DNA from 2 places in the Citrobacter freundii ATCC 8090 genome. Region 1 is predicted to be linked to the other one. Evidence: riboswitches for the same ligand, from Rfam matches in the RefSeq annotation. Region 1 holds a riboswitch; the other holds the start of a gene.
The links. A riboswitch is a leader RNA that binds a small molecule or an ion and turns the genes downstream of it on or off. The one in region 1 is predicted to bind thiamine pyrophosphate.

Region 1 (11,019 bases):
AATGATGCCGCTAACTGGATCACGGTGACGGAAGTAAAAGCTAATAATGTTAAAATAAATAACGAAACTATTATGCTTGCACCGCTCTCCAGTGCAGATGTGACATTAAAAAGTGCTAATGCCAATCAGTATAAAATAACCATTATTGACGATCACGGTAATTATATTAGCGATAACGTCAGCCTAAAATAACAGGAGCTGATTATGTTAAGGATGACACCGATTGCTTCGGCGATATTACTATTATTGCTCGGCATTGATGCCCATGCTGGAGAGGAAACTTTTGATACAAATTTTATGATGGGCGGAATGAAAGGCGAGAAAGTTTCTGATTTTCGCTTCGATGATAATCAACCACTGCCTGGCCCATATGACATTGACATCTACGTCAATAAACAGTGGCGTGGAAAGTATGAAATTACTGTTAAGGATAATCCGGATGACACCTGTTTATCCCGTGATGCATTAACCCGTCTGGGGATAAATATACAGGCGTTGGACAAGCAGAATGAATGCCCAACCTTGAAGCAGGCGGTGCAAGGGGGCAGTTATGCCTGGAATATCGGCACGTTTCGCCTGGATCTCAGCGTTCCGCAGGCCTATGTCGATGAACTTGAGCAAGGGTATGTTCCTCCGGAAAACTGGGATCGCGGCATCAATGCCTTCTATACCTCGTACTATGCCAGCCAGTATTACAGCGACTATAAGAATTCTGGTAACAGCAAAAGTACCTATGCGCGTTTTACCAGTGGGTTAAACCTGCTGGGCTGGCAACTGCATTCCGATGCCAGCTATAACAAAACCGATGACAGCAGCGGGGAGTGGAAAAGCAACACCCTGTATCTGGAACGCGGCATCCCGCAAATTCTCGGTACTCTGCGTGCCGGGGATATGTATACCTCATCAGATATTTTTGATGCAGTACGCTTTCGCGGCGTACGGTTGTATCGCGATATGCAGATGCTGCCGAACTCAAAGCAGAATTTTACGCCGCTGGTTCAGGGGATTGCGCAAAGCAACGCGCTGGTCACCATCGAACAGAACGGTTTTGTCGTTTATCAGAAAGAGGTTCCACCAGGCCCGTTCTCTATTGCTGATTTGCAGTTGGCTGGTGGTGGTGCGGATCTTGACGTGAGTGTCAAAGAGGCTGACGGTTCAGTCACCACCTATCTGGTGCCGTACGCTGCGGTGCCCAATATGCTGCAGCCGGGAGTCTCAAAATATGATTTTGCCGCTGGGCGTAGCCATATTGAAGGCGCCAGCAACCAGACTGACTTTGCACAGATGAGTTATCAGTATGGGCTGAATAATTTGTTAACGCTGTATGGCGGCACTATGCTGGCAGATAACTACAATGCGTTTACATTGGGTACCGGCTGGAATACGCGTATCGGCGCGATTTCTGTCGATGCGACGCAATCGCACAGTAAGCAGGATAGCGGTGATGTGTTTGACGGTCAGAGCTACCAGATTGCCTATAACAAGTATTTGACGCAAACCGCCACCCGTTTTGGCCTGGCGGCGTATCGCTACTCGTCACGAGATTATCGAACGTTTAACGATCACGTCTGGGCAAATAATAAAGACAGCTATCATCGTGATGAAAATGATGTGTACGACATCGCGGATTATTACCAGAACGATTTTGGTCGTAAGAACAGCTTTTCGGCCAACGTGAGCCAATCTATGCCGCAAGGTTGGGGTTCATTCTCGTTCAGTACGCTGTGGCGCGATTATTGGGGGCGTAGCGGTAACAGTAAAGATTATCAGTTGAGTTATTCCAATAGCTGGCAACGGATTAGCTATACCTTTTCAGCCAGTCAGACATACGACGAGGATCATCACGAAGATAAGCGTTTTAACGTTTTTATCTCCATTCCGTTCGATTGGGGAGATGATATAAGCACTCCACGTAGACATTTGTATATGTCTAACTCAACGACCTTTGATGATGATGGTTTTGCGTCAAATAATACCGGGCTTTCCGGTACTGCGGGCAGTCGCGATCAGTTTAACTATGGGGTGAATCTCAGTCATCAACGACAGAACAGCGAAACAACGGCAGGCGGCAATCTGACGTGGAATGCGCCAGTTGCTACGCTTAACGGCAGCTATAGCCAGTCGTCTAAATATACGCAAACTGGCGGCAGTATTTCAGGTGGCCTTGTGGCCTGGTCTGGTGGCGTGAATTTAGCCAACCGGCTGTCAGAAACGTTTGCGGTAATGCATGCGCCGGGGCTGGAAGGGGCCTATGTTAACGGGCAAAAATACCTCACCACTAACCGTAATGGCGTGGTGGTCTACGATGGACTTACGCCTTATCGCGAAAACCACCTGATGCTGGATGTTTCCAATACTAATAGTGAAACCGATTTGCAAGGGAATCGACATAATACAGCCCCATATCGGGGAGCGGTCGTGCTGGCGAGATTTGATACCGACCAGCGTAAACCGTGGTATATCCGGGCACTGCGTCCTGATGGTTCACCGCTAACGTTTGGTTATGAAGTTGAGGATATCCACGGGCACAATATCGGGGTGGTCGGTCAGGGAAGTCAACTCTTTATTCGCACTAATGAAGTGCCATCAGAAATAAAAGTGGCGGTCGATAAACAACAGGGACTTTCATGCGCAATCACTTTCGGCAAAACGATTGATGAAAGTAAAGTTTATATTTGTCGGTGAGGGAAAGAATGATGAATAAAGTTATATTCTTTACATCTCTGTTGTTTTTTTCAACATTTTCATATGGTAGTTGTAAAGACGGTATATTTCAATCGAAAACAGATACCAAAAGTTATAATGTGGAATTTCAACCTAAAAACTTGCAAGCAGAAGGTAAGATAAATTTGTCTTTTGTCGAACCTTTTACCTGTTATGCAGGCGACGAAAAAATGCTTTTCCAAAGTCAGCTCGATAAGAAAGTATTCAGTATTGGAGGTCCCCAGGGTATAAAGTTCAAAATTTATTTTGATGTTGGTGAGTCCTTTAGTGATATATTTAGAAACAATACGCGTTACCCGGCATCAGCTATAAATAAAGAGTTGCTAGTTAAGATGGAATATTTGCCGCAAACAGCATCAGTTGATGAAAATATACAAGGCGATTCAGTTTTGATAAATAATGCGTTTACGATTTCATCAGATAAATGCACATGGTTCCTTTTTTGGTGTATTAGTACCAGTGCTAATAAATATGTTGGTAACTTAACGGTTAATATCGTTCATCGTGCCACTACATGTGATTTCTCAAGTGCTATCTATTTTATTCAAATGGATGATATCACAACAAAGGAATTGCTGGCTGGAGAAACCAAAAGAAGTCAACCAAAAAATATTGTTTTAAACTGTAATGGTATATTTGGAGCAACAAGCAACCCAGTGTCACTTTCTGTTACAGACGGTGATTGGGGGCCGTCAGGTGGTATTTTAATGAATAATAATGGTAATGGCGCTCAAAATGTTGGGTTCAAAATATATAATGATTCTACTAATGCAAGATTGTCTAAAGGAGATCGTTTGTTATCCTTGAGTAAATACTCGAAAATTGATTCACAATATATATTCCCTGTTTCCGCAGAGTATGCACGAACAAATGATAATATTCCAACTGCAGGGGCTGTGGATAGCAAGGTTATATTTAAAATAACTTATCAATAAGAGTTATTGATAGCATTTGTATTCACCTCCTCTTTTAGAGGAGGTGAATACTTTTACCGGTGATAAAAAATCTCGCCATCGTAAGCTTTAATGATCTTAGCATCGGCATTATTGACCAGCACATACGCGCCGCCCATGTAGGTCCAGTGGGTGCCTGCCGTCGGCGCGGGCAGATTGCGTAGATTCCACTGTTTAATGGTGTATTCTTCGGTGAGATACAGTGGTGGGACCTTGTCACCGGGTTTGAAATGGGTGAAGTCAGCAATAAAGCTGCTCAGTTCATATTTATCGATACCGGTGGGGACAGCTGTTGCGGTTGGCGCGGCCCAGACGACGCTGCTTGCAAGCAGAAGTGCACCCAGCAACATTTTATTCTTCATACCCATCCTCTCTACCTCTTCGGGTCATCAAAATCAGTCATGTATCATTCCTGGCATACCGGATGTCTGACAAGCACTATTTTGTGATCACTCCAGTCATTTCGTAAAAAGTGTAAATGAAAGTACAGAATTGCAGCAACCTTGACCAGTAGTTTCACTGTGAGGGCGGGTAGTACGCCAATTTACATCGCTAAGCACAGGCAGTATCCTGTTACTGAAACCAGCATATTACGTTTGTGTTTCAACGACTCGGGGTGCCCTTCCTGGTGAAGGCTGAGAAATACCCGTACCACCTGATCTGGATAATGCCAGCGTAGGGAAGTCTGACACTGCCCGTGTCCCTTCTTCGCGCGGGCAGGAGCTGAACCATGCAGCCTGACCTGCACAGCCGCGCGCTCGCGGCTCACACTTTGCACCAATTTAGAACCCTATCCCCGCTCACACACTGTATGACCAATGAGGTCGTGCAAAGCTTTACTGCCAATACATTACTGGCACTGGGCGCATCGCCGGCGATGGTGATCGAACCTGAAGAAGCCAGCCAATTCGCCGCTATTGCCAGTGCATTGCTGGTTAATGTCGGCACCTTAACTCAGGAGCGGGCCACGGCGATGCGCGCCGCCGTTGAGCGGGCTTATCATGCTAAAACCCCGTGGACGCTCGATCCCGTTGCCGTAGGCGCGCTTGAGTTTCGCCGCCGCTTTTGTCTGGATTTACTGTCGCTACAGCCTGCTGCTATTCGTGGCAACGCTTCGGAAATACTTGCTCTCGCCGGCATGAACGGTGGGGGACGCGGCGTGGATACAACCGATACAGCTGTCGCTGCGCTTCCGGCAGCGCAGGCGCTGGCTCGTCAGATTGGGACCATTGTCGTGGTTACCGGCGAAGTGGATTACGTCACCGATGGTCAGCGTACCGTTGACGTGGACGGCGGCGACCCGTTAATGACTTGCGTGGTGGGCACCGGATGCGCGCTATCAGCGGTTGTTGCAGCCAGTTGTGCCTTGCGTGGTGACCGACTTGATAACGTCGCCTCCGCTTGTAGCTGGATGAAACAGGCCGGGCAAATTGCCACCGAGCAATCAAACGGACCGGGCAGCTTTGTCCCGGCATTTCTCGACGCCCTCTATAACCTGAACGCCCAGGAGTAAGCATGAAACGGATTAACGCATTAACGATCGCCGGAACCGATCCAAGCGGTGGCGCGGGTATTCAGGCCGATTTAAAAACCTTCTCGGCGCTGGGCGCATACGGCTGTTCCGTTATTACGGCGTTGGTGGCGCAAAATACGCGCGGGGTGCAGTCGGTGTATCGTATTGAACCTGACTTTGTCGCTGCGCAGCTGGACTCTGTGTTGAGTGATGTGCGTATCGACACCACAAAAATTGGTATGTTGGCGGAGACGGATATTGTTGAAGCGGTCGCCGAACGTTTGCGTCGCCATCGGGTACAAAATGTGGTGCTGGACACGGTGATGTTGGCAAAAAGCGGCGATCCGTTGCTGTCACCCTCCGCGGTAGAAACGCTGCGTACCCGTTTGCTGCCACAGGTTTCGATTATCACCCCTAATTTACCCGAAGCTGCTGCACTGCTCGGGGCATCGCATGCGCAGACTGAGCAGGAGATGTTAGAGCAGGGAAGAGCGCTACGGGCGCTGGGTTGCGAGGCGGTGTTGATGAAGGGCGGTCATCTGGATGACGCGCAAAGCCCCGATTGGCTCTTTACTCGCGAAGGCGAGCAGCGTTTTACCGCGCCGAGGGTGATGACCAAAAATACCCATGGCACCGGTTGTACGCTATCGGCGGCGTTGGCAGCCCTGCGTCCGCGCCATAACAACTGGGCCGATACCGTACAGGAAGCCAAACTGTGGCTTTCAGCGGCGCTGGCACAGGCAGACACGCTGGAAGTTGGCGAGGGAATTGGTCCGGTGCATCATTTTCACGCGTGGTGGTAATGGGTATACTGGCTGCAGAAACGGCGGCCAGGGAAAAGATAAATGGAACAAGCGCATACCCAGCTTATCGCACAACTGAATGAACGTATTTCAGCGGCGGATAACACGCCGCTGTATATGAAATTTGCGCAGACGGTGAAGAATGCTGTGCGCAGTGGGATCCTGGAACACGGCAATATCCTGCCCGGCGAGCGCGACCTCAGCCAGTTGACCGGCGTTTCTCGGATTACGGTACGCAAGGCGATGCAGGCCCTGGAAGAAGAGGGGGTAGTAACACGTGCCCGCGGTTACGGAACGCAAATCAACAATATCTTCGAGTATTCGCTCAAAGAAGCGCGCGGTTTTTCTCAGCAGGTGGTGTTGCGCGGTAAAAAACCGGATACGTTGTGGGTTAACAAAAGAATTGTACCTTGCCCGGAAGAGGTGGCACAGCAGTTGGCAGTTGTCAGAGGAAGTGATGTCTTTCTGCTCAAACGCATTCGTTACGTTGACGAAGACGCAGTATCTATTGAAGAGTCTTGGGTACCCGCACATCTAATTCATGATGTGGATGCCATTGGTGTTTCTCTGTATGACTATTTTCGTAGCCAGCATATTTTCCCACAGCGTACGCGCTCACGCGTTAGCGCCAGAATGCCGGATGCAGAGTTCCAGGCGCACATTCAAATGGATAGTAAAGTGCCGATACTGGTGATCAAGCAGGTAGCGCTTGACCAGCAGCAACGGCCTATTGAATACAGCATCAGTTACTGTCGTAGCGATCTATACGTTTTTGTGTGCGAGGAGTAGCGCCTCGCGTGATGGGGCGCAATCGCCGCCACGATGCCCAACTACCCAGGACGCCACCGCGTTACCTAACAGCACTGAGTCGGCCAGCGTCCAGCCAGACGCTAGTCCGGCCAGCATGCCGCCGGCATGGCTGTCTCCTGCGCCGATAGTATCAATGACCGCCGTTGCAAATGCCGGTACGCAGCCGGATGTCTGTGCGCTGAAATACCATGCGCCGTCTTTATCCTGACGCACTACCACCGGTGCGGTGAAACGCTGCACCCATTCTGCGCCAAAACCTTCCACATCCTGACTCAATGCAAATCGCTCGGCAGCAATTTCCGCCTCCTGACGATTAAGTGACACCAGCGGACGGCAGGCCATAATTCGTACCAGTAAGGGCTCGGGAATGTCGCCGATGCGCGGGCCAAAATCGATAAACGGTGTCACCTCTTCCAGTCCTTCCAGCCACTGCACCAGCAATTCACCGCACGGGGACGCTAGCTGATAACCCGAGAGATACACCAGGCTATGACGCGGGATATCCAGCTGTGCCAGCCAGGCGGCATTCCACTGATTCTCAACGCCGCTAAAGGACATAAAGGTACGTTCGCCATCCGGTTCCACCAGCGCCAGACACCAGCCGTTATCGCCTTCGGCGTTGTCGATCAGGCTGTGCAGCCCCTCTTTTGCCATCCGATTGCGGATAATGTCGGCCCACACCCCCTGACCCAGCGGTAACGCATTACTGGCGTCGATACCTAAACGCTTGAGCGCTACGGCAATATTGAGTGCGCAGCCGCCAACGTTCACGCCTTGCTGTTTGAGTTCGATATCACAGCCTCGCCAGGGGAGGGCATACGCATCGGCAATGACATCAATCACCGCTGCACCCACCACCGTTACTGGCCGCTGTGTACGTAACTGCGAGAGAAGTTGTTGCAGGCGCATGGTGCTCATAGCGCCTCCCGCTGCTCACGCAGTCGTATTAACCCGTTGGCGTAGCGGGTAAAGTCCAGCTCATTAACCGCATCCAACTCCTGCTTCAATGCCGGGTCAATCGCGTCGACGCCGCGCAGCGCGCCACAAATGGCGGTTGCCATCGCTCCGATGGTATCGGTATCGCCGCCGAGGTTCGCGCACAGAATGGCGCAGCGGTTGGGATCGGTCTGCGCCAGTTCGACCATCGCGATGGCGCAAGGCACAGACTCAATGGTGCTGGTTCCTGCCCCCACAACCTGATACAACTGCTCGCTGGCGGACTCAATGCCGTCGGCGTTACGGACGATTTTCAGCGCCAGTTCAAGGCGTGCACAAAGCGATGCGCTAAAGGTGGTGATTCGTTTTTGCTGCGCGTGCAGGGCAATGGCAGGTAGTGCGTCGACAATCTCCGACCATGTTCCTCCGTCGATGGCGCGAGATACCGCCCACGCGACGACAACGGCTCCCGCGATAGCCAGATCCGATTTATGCGTCGGGCTGGAGGCCAGTGCCACATCATCGATAAAGGCATCAAGATTGCGGGCGGGTAGCAGGCATCCCAGTGGCGAAACGCGCATTGCCGCACCGTTGGTCACGCCATTATTCTCCAGTTCGGCGACAGGTTTGCCGTCGCGAATGGCTTTGAGCGCAATTTTTGAGGTCGGGCCGAGCACGTTTTTATTAAAGGCATCAAAACGCTCTGCCCAGGCCAGAATATTGCGACCAATAACGTCGGGTACAATCTCTCCGTCGCACTCAAGCAGGGCATCTGCCAGACACAGCGCCATAGACGTGTCATCAGTAAACTCTGCCTGGTTAAAGTAGCAGGCGGCATTATTTTCCGCCGGACCAGGCAAAAAACTGTCGATCCAACCGAAATGGGCTTTAACCCGGGTTCTTGGCCACAGTTCCGACGGCATGCCCATCGCATCCCCTAACGCCTGCCCATAAAGAGCACCGAGAATACGTTCTGCTTTCATTTTACTTCCCCTTGTTTCAACGCTACATCGCGATCGTCCACCTTAATGGCGGTGATTTCTTTGTCAGATTCGCGAAAGAAAATCATAAACATCACGGCAATGACGGCAATCATGATCGCGCCAAATCCCCACATGCCAGCCCAGTTAAAGGTGAGACCATTAACCGGTTCCTGGTAAGCAAACATTTTTTCCATCATCACGCCGCCCAGACGGTAACCGAGCAGGCTGCCGAATCCCTGACAGCAGAGGGTGATAAGCCCTTGCGCTGCGGTGCGCATGTGAACCGGCGCTTTTTTATCGACATAGATGTAGGCCGTGACGTAATAGAAGTCGTAACTGACACCGTGCAGCAGAATGCCGAGAAACAGCAGGGCGTAAGTGAAATATTCTTCCGCACCACCGTAAACGAAAAATCCGTAGCGGATCGCCGCAGTAATAAGACCAAGCAATAATACCTTTTTAATGCCAAAACGTTTGGTGAAAAACGGTAGTGCCAGCATAAAGAATATTTCAGAGAACTGGCCCAGCGTCATCCAACCGGTGGCGTTTTTCATTCCGACTTCTGTCAGGTAGCCGTTGGCGAAGATGTAATAGAACGCCAGTGGCATCGCAAACAGGAAAGAGCAAAAGAAAAAGACGAGGAAATTTTTATCGCGCAGCAGGATCAGCGCATCCAGACCCAGCATAACTTTGAAATCCATTTTGCCGGTACTTTTTGGCGGCGTATCCGGTAAGAAGAACGCAAAGACGCCCAACAGTGCAGAGCTTCCGGCAGTGATCAGCAGAGGAATATTGGTGGGTGAAATGTCGCTATAGCCAAGCATTTGCGGTAAGAAACCGCAGGCCAAACCAGAGGCAATCCAGCCGATGGTTCCCATCACTCGGATGCGCGGGAAATCACGCTCAACGTCCGGTACGTTGGCAAAAGCAATACTGTTAGTCAGCGCAATCGTCGGCATATAGGTCAACGAATAGGCCAGTAACAGCGGGAAGAATCCGCTGAAGGTGGTTTGCTGGGCGGCGAAGTACATCAGAATAGCGCCGACGAACATCAACACCGCCAGCACTTTTTGCGCGGAGAAAAAGCGGTCAGTGATTGAACCGACCAGAATGGGCGACAGGATCGCGGCGATCGCGGTACAAGCGTAGGACCAGCCGATCTCCCCTGCGCTAAAGCCGCTTTTACTCAGCCACAGCCACAGCGGTACAAACCAGGCGCCCCAGATAAACCACTCTACAAACATCATGAACGACAGCTTAACTGTAGTTTTCATCTTTAAATCCTTCATGACAGGTAAGGTACGCATTGATAGTACCATCAGGTAATACCTTTAAAATACCTTTGAGGTCTAAATTTGACCGCCTTAACATTATTTCTTCCTGAATCGAGCCAGCAGAAGTTGCTGAAAAGTGCGCTAAAGATGGAAAAAAAGCGCAGTCGGTACCAGGCTTAATGCTGCCCGCAAAAAGGCGGGTCAGGACAATCCACATTCCGGTTTCAAATCGGAAATTACGGGAGCATAGCTATGACTGATATTGCGCAGTTGCTTGGCAAAGACGCCGACAACCTTTTACAGCATCGTTGTATGACCATTCCTTCTGATCAACTTTACCTGCCTGGACATGATTACGTCGACCGTGTGATGGTGGATAACAACCGGCCGCCTGCCGTGCTGCGTAATATGCAGACGCTGTATAACACGGGTCGACTGGCCGGGACAGGGTATCTGTCGATTCTACCGGTGGACCAGGGGGTAGAGCACTCCGCTGGCGCATCGTTTGCGGCTAACCCGCTGTACTTTGATCCGAAGAATATTGTGGAGCTGGCTATCGAAGCAGGGTGTAACTGCGTGGCATCGACCTATGGCGTGCTGGCTTCTGTCTCCCGTCGCTACGCGCACCGCATTCCGTTCCTCGTTAAAATTAACCACAACGAAACGCTGAGTTATCCGAATACGTTCGACCAGACGCTGTATGCCAGCGTAGAGCAGGCGTTCAATATGGGCGCGGTTGCGGTAGGGGCAACCATCTATTTCGGTTCTGAGGAATCTCGCCGCCAGATTGAGGAGATTTCGGCCGCGTTTGAGCGCGCCCATGAGCTGGGTATGGTTACCGTGTTGTGGGCGTATCTGCGTAACTCCGCGTTTAAAAAAGATGGCGTGGATTACCATGTTTCTGCCGATCTTACCGGACAGGCTAACCATCTGGCTGCCACTATCGGAGCGGATATCGTTAAGCAGAAAATGGCGGAAAATAACGGTGGGTATAAAGCGGTTAATTTTGGCTACACCGACGAT
Region 2 (11,019 bases), 2.4 Mb from region 1:
ATCATCGCCGGAATTTCCAGCCCAGCCGCCGTCCCCATCAGGATCCCGGCCAGCTTGTCCGGCAAGCCCAGTTCAAGACTTATCCACAGTGGCATATCAATGATGTACATGGTGTTGCAGGTCCACATCAGCGTGGAGGCAATAAACAACATACGCACATTTTTGTCCTGCCAACCGCCGGTCTGTTCCAGCGGCACGTCTACAGGCTGCTCCACCCGCGCGACAGACGGCAGTATCAGCGCAATCAGCACTAGGCTAATGGCAAAAATACCTGCGGCAATGGAAAACATCGCCGTAAAGCCGTAATTCAGCGCCAGCATGAATGCCAGTGGCGGTCCTATCACCCAGGCCAACGAAAGCTGCGCACGCATCACCGAGCTAAACATCACCACTTCACGCGCGGAGTTATCAGCATATTCTCGCGCCAGCGCAAACAGCTGCGGCATGGCGGTGTTCGCCAGCGAGGCCAGCAGCACACCGCAGGTGATCAGCGTGAGATAGTGGCGATTAAAGGCAAACAGCAGCGCATTGCCAATCGCCATCAGGCAGCAAAACATGATCAGCTTGCGCCGATCGCCCTGGCTGTCGGATCGTTTCGCCAGGCCAAGGCTGACGACGATCCCGACAATCGCATTGACGGTGTAAAACAGCCCGACCCAAAATGGCTGCGCCCCGACTTCACGGCTCAGGAACAGACTCAGGGTGGGTGCCTGCAATGCCCCCGCCACGCCCATCATAAAAGCGACCAGCATAAATGCCGCGTAAACGCCGTTGAGGCGCCGTCCCATGGTCATAATCCAGAGCATATCTTTCCTTTTAAGCGCAGCTGAAACGAAAAAAGCCAGCAGATAATACCTGCTGGCGGGTGAACGAGGCTGTATCCTGCCATTATATCTGGCATCGACGCTGGGTAAAAAACGCATAATCCAGGCGGAGGGCGCTGGGTATAGAAATCTATTCCCAAGCCTGACAACGCAGAGTATGCGTTTTTTACACGCGTCCCGGAGGGCTGGGGCCATTTTTTCACATAGCTGTGTTGCTCACACCTTATTTGGTTCACCAAATTTCACTGTTCGCGCCTTGCCATGTGAAAAAATAGCCACCAGCGATGCTCAGATATAATGGCAGGATACAGCCTGCACCAATACTCAGTCACACATGATGTCTGCAATTTCCAATTCAGGAGTCAGATGTCATCTCCCACTGCATCAGCTCTTCGAGCATCTTTAAGCGCTGCGGTGCGCTCAGGCAAGCCAACCAGGACGATTTTTCCGTCGTGGTAAAGTACTTCAACCAGAACTGACGCATAGATGACCCCTTCGTTGTCTCATCGCTTCATCGGAATCTATTATTGGCTTAATATAGGGATTATAAAATTGCTGAGTTTTCCGCAGGAGTTCCCCTTTTATGTCTTCTGGTCGTTTGCAACAACAGTTCATCCGTCTGTGGCAATGCTGTGACGGCAAAACGCAAGACACGACGCTCAACGAGCTGGCGGATCTGCTGAGCTGCTCGCGCCGCCATATGCGTACGCTGCTTAATACCATGCAAGATCGCGGCTGGTTAACGTGGGAAGCTGAAGTTGGACGAGGTAAACGCTCGCGGCTGACATTCCTCTATACCGGGCTGGCGCTCCAGCAGCAGCGCGCAGAAGACCTACTGGAACAGGATCGCATCGATCAACTGGTGCAACTGGTCGGTGATAAAACGGCCGTACGGCAAATGCTGGTCTCCCATCTGGGTCGCAGCTTTCGCCAGGGTCGGCATATCATGCGCGTTCTCTATTATCGCCCCATGCACAACCTGCTCCCCGGCACGGCATTACGCCGCTCCGAAACCCATATCGCCCGGCAAATCTTCAGCGCCTTAATTCGGGTAAATGAGGAAAATGGGGAACTGGAAGCGGACATTGCCCATCACTGGCAGCAAATTTCACCTTTACACTGGCGATTCTTCCTGCGTCCGGGGATCCATTTTCATCATGGCCGCGAGCTGGAAATGGCAGATGTTATCGCCTCACTGATGCGCATTAACAGCCTGCCGCTGTACTCACACATCACGCAGATCGTCTCTCCCACGGCCTGGACGCTGGATATCCATCTGGCCCAGCCAGACCGCTGGCTTCCCTGGCTATTGGGGCAGGTCCCCGCCATGATCCTGCCGCGGGAATGGGAAACGCTAAACAACTTCTCCAGTCACCCGATTGGTACCGGTCCGTATGCGGTAATACGAAACACCAATAACCAACTGAAAATTCATGCATTTGATGATTACTTTGGCTACCGGGCCCTGATCGACGAAGTTAACGTTTGGGTATTACCCGACATCGGAGAAGAGCCTGGCGGCGGGTTAACGCTAAAAGGTCCCACAGAGGATGAAAAGGCGATCGAAAGCCGCCTCGAAGAAGGTTGCTACTACCTGCTGTTTGATGCGCGTAGCCACCGTGGCACTAACCAGGAGGTCCGTGAATGGGTAAGCCGCATTCTCTCGCCAACGAATTTAATCTGCCACGCCGACGAACAGTACCAGCGACTGTGGTTTCCCGCGTATGGTTTACTCCCCCGCTGGCATCACGCAAAACCCGGCCATGGTGAAAAACCCGCCGGGCTGGAAACGCTGACAATCACTTACTATCGCGATCACATCGAACACCGGATTATCGCGCAGATCATGAAGACATTGCTCGCGCAACATCAGGTGCAGTTGAATATTCAGGAGATCGACTACGATCAATGGCATGCAGGTGAAATCGTCAGCGATATCTGGCTCAACAGCGCCAACTTTACCCTACCGCTCGACTTCTCACTGTTCGCCCATTTATGCGAAGTCCCGTTGCTGCAAAACTGTATCTCGCGGGACTGGGAAAACGATGCGGCTCGCTGGCGAACGGGCGAAATGAGCCTGGCAGCATGGTGCCAACAGCTGCTCGCCACAAAGGCCATTGTGCCATTAATCCACCACTGGCTGATCATTCAGGGACAGCGCAGTATGCGCGGGCTGCGCATGAATACCCTCGGCTGGTTTGATTTTAAATCGGCGTGGTTTGCTCCGCCGGATCCTTAATTGCTGCTAAGCAACAAAATCATTACACTAACGCCGTTCTCAACGGGGTGCTAAATAAAAACATACACAAAATCATTCGATCTGCGTATGGGCTGAGAGATACCCGTCGAACCTGATCCGGATAATGCCGGCGAAGGGATTTGAGGCTTATCTCAAGTCCTTTGCCACCCAACTCTTGAGGTGCAAAGTGTTTAAAAAATGTCTTCCGCTTTTACTGCTGTGCGCAGCGCCTGTCTTCGCCAAACCTGTACTGACCGTCTATACCTACGACTCGTTCGCAGCTGACTGGGGCCCGGGCCCAACAATCAAAAAAGCCTTTGAAGCTGACTGCAATTGCGAGCTGAAACTGGTCGCGCTGGAAGATGGCGTCTCGCTGCTTAACCGCCTGCGCATGGAAGGAAAAAACAGCAAAGCCGACGTCGTGCTGGGTCTGGATAACAACCTTCTGGAAGCCGCCACACAAACCAAACTGTTTGCCAAAAGTGGTGTAGCAAACGACACCGTTAACGTACCCGGCGGCTGGAAAAACGATACCTTCGTGCCGTTTGACTACGGTTATTTCGCCTTCGTTTATGATAAGAGCAAGCTGAAGAATCCGCCCAAAAGCCTGAAAGAACTGGTAGAGAGCGACCAAAAATGGCGCGTCATTTATCAGGATCCACGCACCAGCACGCCAGGTCTGGGTCTGCTGCTATGGATGCAGAAAGTCTATGGTGATAAAGCGCCAGAGGCGTGGCAGAAACTGGCAGCCAAAACCGTCACCGTCACCAAGGGCTGGAGCGAAGCCTACGGCCTGTTCCTGAAAGGTGAAAGCGATCTGGTGCTCAGCTACACCACCTCTCCGGCCTATCACATCATCGCCGAGAAAAAAGACAACTACGCCGCCGCTAATTTTAGTGAAGGCCACTATTTGCAGGTGGAAGTCGCCGCCCGCACAGCGGCCAGCAAGCAGCCGGAACTGGCCGAGAAATTCCTGAAGTTCATGGTGTCTCCGGCATTCCAGAATGCGATTCCGACCGGCAACTGGATGTATCCTGTGACGCAAGTCGCCCTGCCGTCAGGATTCGAGCACCTGAATAAACCGACCACCGCGTTGGAATTTACGCCGCAGCAGGTTGCAACTCAACGTCAGGCATGGATTAGCGAATGGCAACGCGCCGTCAGCCGTTAATCCCCGGCTGGCTGGTTCCAGGGCTTACCGCCGCCACGCTGATGGTGGCCGTTGCCCTGGCCGCGTTTCTGGCACTGTGGTTTAACGCCCCGCAGGGAGAGTGGTTCTCGCTGTGGCAAGATGACTACCTGTGGCACGTGGTGCGCTTTTCTTTCTGGCAGGCTTTTCTATCCGCTGTGCTGTCGGTTGTCCCGGCGATTTTCCTTGCCAGAGCGCTCTATCGTCGCCGTTTTCCAGGACGTCTGGCGCTGCTGCGCCTGTGCGCCATGACGTTAATCCTGCCGGTGCTGGTCGCGGTCTTCGGTATTCTTAGCGTCTATGGTCGTCAGGGCTGGCTGGCCTCACTCTGGCATGTCTTCGGGCTGGAATGGACCTTTTCGCCTTACGGTTTGCAGGGCATTCTGCTGGCGCACGTCTTTTTCAATCTGCCAATGGCCAGCCGTCTGCTGTTGCAGTCGCTGGAGAATATTCCCGGCGAACAGCGACAGTTAGCCGCTCAACTCGGGATGCGCGGCTGGCATTTCTTCCGTTTTGTTGAATGGCCGTGGCTGCGTCGTCAGATCCTGCCCGTCGCAGCACTCATCTTTATGCTGTGCTTCGCCAGCTTCGCCACCGTTCTGTCGCTGGGCGGCGGGCCACAGGCCACGACCATCGAGCTGGCTATCTATCAGGCGCTGAATTTTGATTACGATCCTGCCCGCGCAGCCATGCTGGCGTTGATCCAGATGGTTTGTTGTTTGGCGCTGGTGCTTCTCAGTCAACGTCTGAGCCGCGCGATTGCTCCCGGTGCTACCCTGGTACAAGGCTGGCGCGATCCTGACGATCGCCTGCACAGCCGACTGACTGACGCAATCCTGATTATTCTGGCCCTGTTGCTGTTGCTGCCGCCGCTGCTGGCGGTGATTGTCGATGGCTTAAACCGCCATGTTCTGGATGTACTGATGCAGCCAGTGCTGTGGCAGGCGCTGGGAACCTCGCTGCGCATCGCATTAGCAGCAGGAGCGTTATGCGTCATACTCACCATGATGCTGTTATGGAGCAGTCGTGAACTTCGTGCACGACAGCAGGTGCTGGCAGGTCAGATGCTGGAGCTGAGCGGCATGATGATCCTCGCCATGCCGGGTATCGTGCTGGCAACCGGCTTCTTTCTGCTGCTCAATAACACTATTGGGCTTCCCGAATCTGCCGACGGCATTGTCATTTTTACCAATGCGCTGATGGCGATCCCTTATGCTTTGAAGGTGCTGGAAAACCCAATGCGTGACGTCACTGCGCGCTATAGTATGTTGTGCCAGTCGTTGGGCATTGAGGGATGGTCGCGCCTGAAAGTGGTTGAACTGCGCGCCCTGAAGCGCCCGCTGGCACAGGCGATGGCGTTTGCCTGCGTGCTGTCGATTGGCGATTTTGGCGTAGTGGCGTTATTTGGTAATGAGGATTTCCGCACCCTGCCGTTTTATTTATATCAGCAGATTGGCTCTTATCGCAGTCAGGATGGCGCAGTTACGGCGTTATTACTGCTGATCCTGTGCTTTACGCTGTTTACCGTTATTGAGAAATTGCCGGGTCGAAATGTTAAAACTGATTGATATCACATGGCTTTATCACCATCTGCCCATGCGCTTTACGCTGTCGGTCGCGCGCGGTGATCAGATAGCGATACTCGGGCCCAGCGGCGCCGGGAAAAGTACGCTACTGAATCTGATTGCCGGCTTTCTCACGCCTGCCAGCGGTAACATGGTGATTGACGGTGAAGATCACACCACGACACCACCCTCGCGCCGTCCTGTTTCTATGCTGTTTCAGGAAAACAACCTGTTCAGCCATCTGAGCGTACAGCAAAACATCGGCCTGGGCCTGAATCCTGGATTGAAGCTTAACGCATCGCAGCGGGAGAAAATACTCCACATCGCCCAGCAAATGGGGATCGACTCTCTGCTGGAACGCCTCCCCGGTGAGCTTTCCGGCGGGCAGCGGCAGCGCGTGGCGCTGGCGCGTTGTCTGGTGCGGGAACAACCTATTTTACTGCTTGATGAACCGTTCTCTGCACTTGATCCCGCGCTGCGCCAGGAGATGCTAACGCTGGTGGCCGAAGTCTGTCGCGAGAAGCAGCTGACGTTACTGATGGTTTCCCACAGCGTAGAAGATGCGGCGCGAATTGCGCCCCGCTCGATTGTGGTCGCCGACGGGCGCATCGCCTGGCAGGGCGATACGGACGATCTGTTAAGCGGCAACGCTAGCGCCTCGGCGCTATTGGGCATTAAAGCATAATGCGTTGCCGGATAAGGCGAAGCCGCCATCCGGCAAAAGATTCGTCAGTAACCCACGACTTTACGCAGAATATCGATATACACCGGCATCAGTGGATGGCGCAGTAACGCCACCAACGCAACCACACCGATCCCGAGCGTCAACGGCGCCAGATACAGCAAACGGCTGCGGGGGAAATACGCCGTTAAGCGATCGACAGCCGCTTTGCCACTGCGCCATAGCCGCCAGCAAAACCAGCCGCCAACCCAGAGCAACACCGCCGTCGCCAGCAGCAACCATTTGAAATCCCCGCTCTGCATATCAGAAGGAATATCAATTGCCGCTCCCGCCAGGATCCCCGGCAGGAAGTAGAACGGTGGCCACAGCACGCAGCCGATAATATTCGGGACGATAAATTTAGCGACAGGCAGATCCAGCATGCCTGCTACCATCGGCACCAGCGGACGCGTCGGTCCGACAAAACGCCCCACCAGAATAGTAAACATGCTGTGCTGATGCAGGGCGTGCTCGGTTTTATCCAGCAACGCCTTGTTCTTTTTCATGAACGACCAACGGTGCAATGGCTTTTTAAAGCGCCAGCCCAGCCAAAAAGAGATCCAGTCCCCCAATAAGCAACCTATAATGCCCGCAAGCCAGGCATGCCAGAAGTTCAGTTCACCGCTGCCAATCAGCGCACCCAGCCCCGCCATCATCACGGTCCCGGGTAGAATCAGGCCAACCAGCGCCAGCGACTCCAAAAAAGCCACCAGAAGTACGGCGATCAGAGAGTACAGGGCGGACTGGAGAATAAAGTGTTCCAGCAATGCTTGCATAATGTGTCCGTCAGATTTACGAAGCAGGGATTTTGATAACCCCTCTCAACTTCGTCAAGCCATCAATTGTCTGAATAGATTGCGAGTTATGACAACTTTCAGGATACATCATTCACTTTTTATTCACATCCAGCGCGAAACTCGCTCGGACTGGCGCCGGTACATTTTTTGAAAACACGAGAGAAATAGAGCTGGTCGTCAAAACCAACATTGCGACCTACGGTGGCAATGGGCATACGTGTGGTACTCAGTAATAGCTTCGCCTGGCTGATGCGCTGGTCCTCGCGCCAGCTTAATACGCTGATACCTAACTGCTGACGGAACAGATGCGACAAACGGGAAGGCGACAGGCAGACGTGCTGCGCGACGCTGGCGATATCAAAATTGCTGTCCGCCAGGTGATCGCTGATGTACTGGCAGGCATCGCGGACGCGGTTGTCCATGGGCGGGTGTAGCGATTCATTGATGGCTTCCATACGTCGGAGCAACAACTGTTCCAGTAAATTAATCGCCAGCAGTTCGGAATAACGACCTTCTCCCTGCCCGGCGTTAATTATCTGCCCAAACAGCTCGTTAAAATGCGGCTGATGCGCTTCATCCGGGCGGAAAAAACCGGTCTGGGCAAAAATGGCTGGCCAGGTCAGCCACTCCTGCCAGTAGGCGCGCGGGCGAAAGTAAACCCACTGGTGATACCACTCGCTGGCGTCAGGGTGGCGTCCGTAGTGGTGAATTTCTCCTGGTGGAAACAACAGAATATCGCCAGGCCGACAGACAAACTGCTTGCCCTGATTATTGATAACCCCTTCGCCACGGATGGTGAGATTGAGGATATAACCCTTCATACCCAGCGGCCTGTCGATAAAAAAATCCAGGTATCCGTTCGCCTCAATGGGGGTTAATCCGGCCACCAAATGCGCGTTAAACGAATAACCTGGCAACAGGGGATCGTTTTGCGTTTCAGCCATAATTTCAATACTCCCTATGTCCTGCCAAGAAACAATTTGTCCATATTACGCCAGACATCATCGCTGTCGCCCCTGCGGGCCGCTGTATTTGCGGTAATGGACCACCAATCCCGCTTGTGAAAAGCTCTTTGTAAAAAACATGTACTACGCCAACGTCAAAATCGGCTAACAAAAGTGTCTATAACTACGGCAGAAATGTCCACATTGATTATTTGCACAGCGTCACACTTTGTGATGCCACAGCATTTTAATCCATAAGATTAGCGGATCCTGCCTGACGGTTTTTATCGCTACTCACTACTGTTTATCCATACCCGTATTTTTGGATGGAGTAAGACGATGGCGATTGCAATTGGCCTCGATTTTGGTAGTGATTCAGTACGCGCTTTGGCGGTGGAATGTGCCACCGGCGAAGAGATCGCCACCAGCGTTGAGTGGTATCCACGTTGGCAGGAAGGGCAGTATTGCGATGGCCCAAACAACCAGTTTCGCCATCATCCGCGCGACTACATTGAATCCATGGAAGCGGCGCTGAAAACCGTATTGGCCGAACTGAGCGCTGAACAGCGCGCGGAAGTGGTCGGGATCGGCGTTGACAGTACCGGCTCAACCCCGGCGCCCATCGATGCAGACGGTAACGTACTGGCACTGCGTCCGGAGTTCGCGGAAAACCCGAATGCAATGTTTGTCCTGTGGAAAGATCATACCTCAGTAGAAGAAGCCGAAGAAATCACCCGCCTGTGCCACACACCGGGCAAGATCGATTACTCCCGCTATATCGGCGGCATTTATTCCAGCGAATGGTTCTGGGCCAAAATCCTGCATGTAACTCGTCAGGACCATGCGGTAGCCGAAGCTGCGGTCTCGTGGATTGAGCTATGCGATTGGGTTCCGGCCCTGCTCTCCAACACCGTACGCCCACAGGATATTCGTCGCGGTCGCTGCAGCGCCGGACATAAATCCCTGTGGCATGAAAGCTGGGGTGGTCTGCCGCCAGCCAGTTTCTTTGACGAACTCGACCCCATCCTCAACCGCCATCTGCAATACCCAATGTTTACCGATACCTTCACCGCGGATCTGCCGGTTGGCACCCTGTGCGCTGAGTGGGCACAGCGCCTGGGGCTACCGGAAAGCGTGGTGATTGCAGGCGGTGCTTTTGACTGCCATATGGGCGCGGTTGGCGCAGGCGCACAGCCTAACACGCTGGTGAAAGTCATCGGCACGTCGACCTGCGACATTCTGATTGCCGACAAACACAGCGTTGGCGAACGCGCGGTGAAAGGCATTTGCGGCCAGGTTGATGGCAGCGTGGTACCTAGTTTTATTGGCCTCGAAGCTGGCCAGTCTGCATTCGGCGATATCTATGCCTGGTTTAGCCGCGTGCTGAGCTGGCCTCTGGAACAGCTTGCCGCACAGCATCCGGAACTGCAGTCCCAGATTAAAGCCAGTCAAAAACAGCTGCTGCCTGCACTCACTGAAGCATGGGCGAAAAATCCATCACTGGAGCATCTCCCGGTGGTGCTCGACTGGTTCAACGGTCGCCGTACGCCCAATGCCAACCAGCGTTTGAAAGGGGTAATTACCGATCTGAACCTGGCAACTGACGCGCCAGCGCTGTTCGGTGGGCTGATTGCCGCCACGGCCTTTGGCGCACGCGCCATTATGGAATGCTTCACCGAACAAGGCATTGCGGTTAACAACGTAATGGCGCTTGGCGGTATCGCGCGCAAGAACCCGGTCATCATGCAGGCCTGCTGTGACGTGCTGAACCGCCCGCTACAGATTGTCGCTTCAGACCAGTGCTGCGCACTCGGTGCGGCTATCTTCGCTGCCGTTGCCGCGAAAGTACACGCGGATATCCCAGCCGCTCAGCAGCAAATGGCAAGCGCCGTGGAAAACACGCTGCAACCTCGCCCAGAGCAGGCTCAACGTTTTGAACAACTCTACCGCCGCTATCAGCAGTGGGCGGTAAGCGCTGAACAACAATACCTTCCGACTGCCGCTCCGGCGCAACAAGCCCCGGTAGACCTGGCAACCCTGACACATTAAGGACACGACAATGACGATTTTTGATAACTATGAAGTGTGGTTTGTGATTGGTAGCCAGCATCTGTATGGCCCTGAAACCCTGCGTCAGGTAACCCAACATGCGGAGCACGTCGTTAACGCACTGAATACTGAAGCCAAACTGCCCTGTAAGCTGGTATTAAAACCGCTGGGCACTTCCCCTGACGAGATTACCGCAATCTGTCGTGACGCTAACTACGACGATCGCTGTGCAGGGATTGTGGTCTGGCTGCATACCTTCTCCCCGGCCAAAATGTGGATCAACGGCCTGACTATCCTTAATAAACCGCTACTTCAGTTCCACACCCAGTTCAACGCCGCCCTGCCGTGGGACAGCATTGATATGGACTTTATGAACCTGAACCAAACCGCGCACGGCGGTCGTGAGTTCGGCTTCATCGGCGCACGTATGCGTCAGCAGCATGCCGTGGTCACCGGTCACTGGCAGGATAAACAAGCGCATGAACGTATTGGCTCCTGGATGCGCCAGGCCGTGTCCAAACAGGATACCCGCCACCTGAAAGTCTGCCGCTTTGGCGACAACATGCGCGAAGTTGCGGTCACCGATGGCGATAAAGTCGCTGCGCAGATCAAGTTCGGCTTCTCGGTAAACACCTGGGCCGTGGGCGATCTGGTGCAGGTCGTGAACGCAATTAGCGACGGCGAAATCAAC

Region 2: another riboswitch for thiamine pyrophosphate. It lies ahead of thiB (thiamine ABC transporter substrate binding subunit); the one in region 1 lies ahead of thiM (hydroxyethylthiazole kinase).

Annotation. Positions count from the first base shown of each region.
Region 1 covers NZ_CP049015.1:3,159,955-3,170,973, reverse strand. Annotated here, with positions in the region: gene G4551_RS15445 (fimbria/pilus periplasmic chaperone) at 1-192, shown strand, start outside; gene G4551_RS15440 (fimbrial biogenesis outer membrane usher protein) at 205-2,685, shown strand; gene G4551_RS15435 (fimbrial protein) at 2,694-3,659, shown strand; gene G4551_RS15430 (RcnB family protein) at 3,713-4,045, opposite strand; TPP riboswitch at 4,280-4,376, shown strand; gene thiM (hydroxyethylthiazole kinase) at 4,408-5,190, shown strand; gene thiD (bifunctional hydroxymethylpyrimidine kinase/phosphomethylpyrimidine kinase) at 5,193-5,993, shown strand; gene G4551_RS15415 (GntR family transcriptional regulator) at 6,036-6,782, shown strand; gene G4551_RS15410 (PfkB family carbohydrate kinase) at 6,756-7,721, opposite strand; gene G4551_RS15405 (ADP-ribosylglycohydrolase family protein) at 7,718-8,722, opposite strand; gene G4551_RS15400 (nucleoside permease) at 8,719-9,996, opposite strand; gene fbaB (class I fructose-bisphosphate aldolase) at 10,249-11,019, shown strand, end outside.
Region 2 covers NZ_CP049015.1:796,886-807,904, reverse strand. Annotated here, with positions in the region: gene G4551_RS03925 (sugar efflux transporter) at 1-806, opposite strand, end outside; gene sgrT (glucose uptake inhibitor SgrT) at 1,180-1,308, opposite strand; gene sgrR (HTH-type transcriptional regulator SgrR) at 1,408-3,063, shown strand; TPP riboswitch at 3,097-3,220, shown strand; gene thiB (thiamine ABC transporter substrate binding subunit) at 3,251-4,234, shown strand; gene thiP (thiamine/thiamine pyrophosphate ABC transporter permease ThiP) at 4,210-5,820, shown strand; gene thiQ (thiamine ABC transporter ATP-binding protein ThiQ) at 5,804-6,502, shown strand; gene G4551_RS03895 (DedA family protein) at 6,547-7,314, opposite strand; gene araC (arabinose operon transcriptional regulator AraC) at 7,434-8,279, opposite strand; gene araB (ribulokinase) at 8,619-10,328, shown strand; gene araA (L-arabinose isomerase) at 10,339-11,019, shown strand, end outside.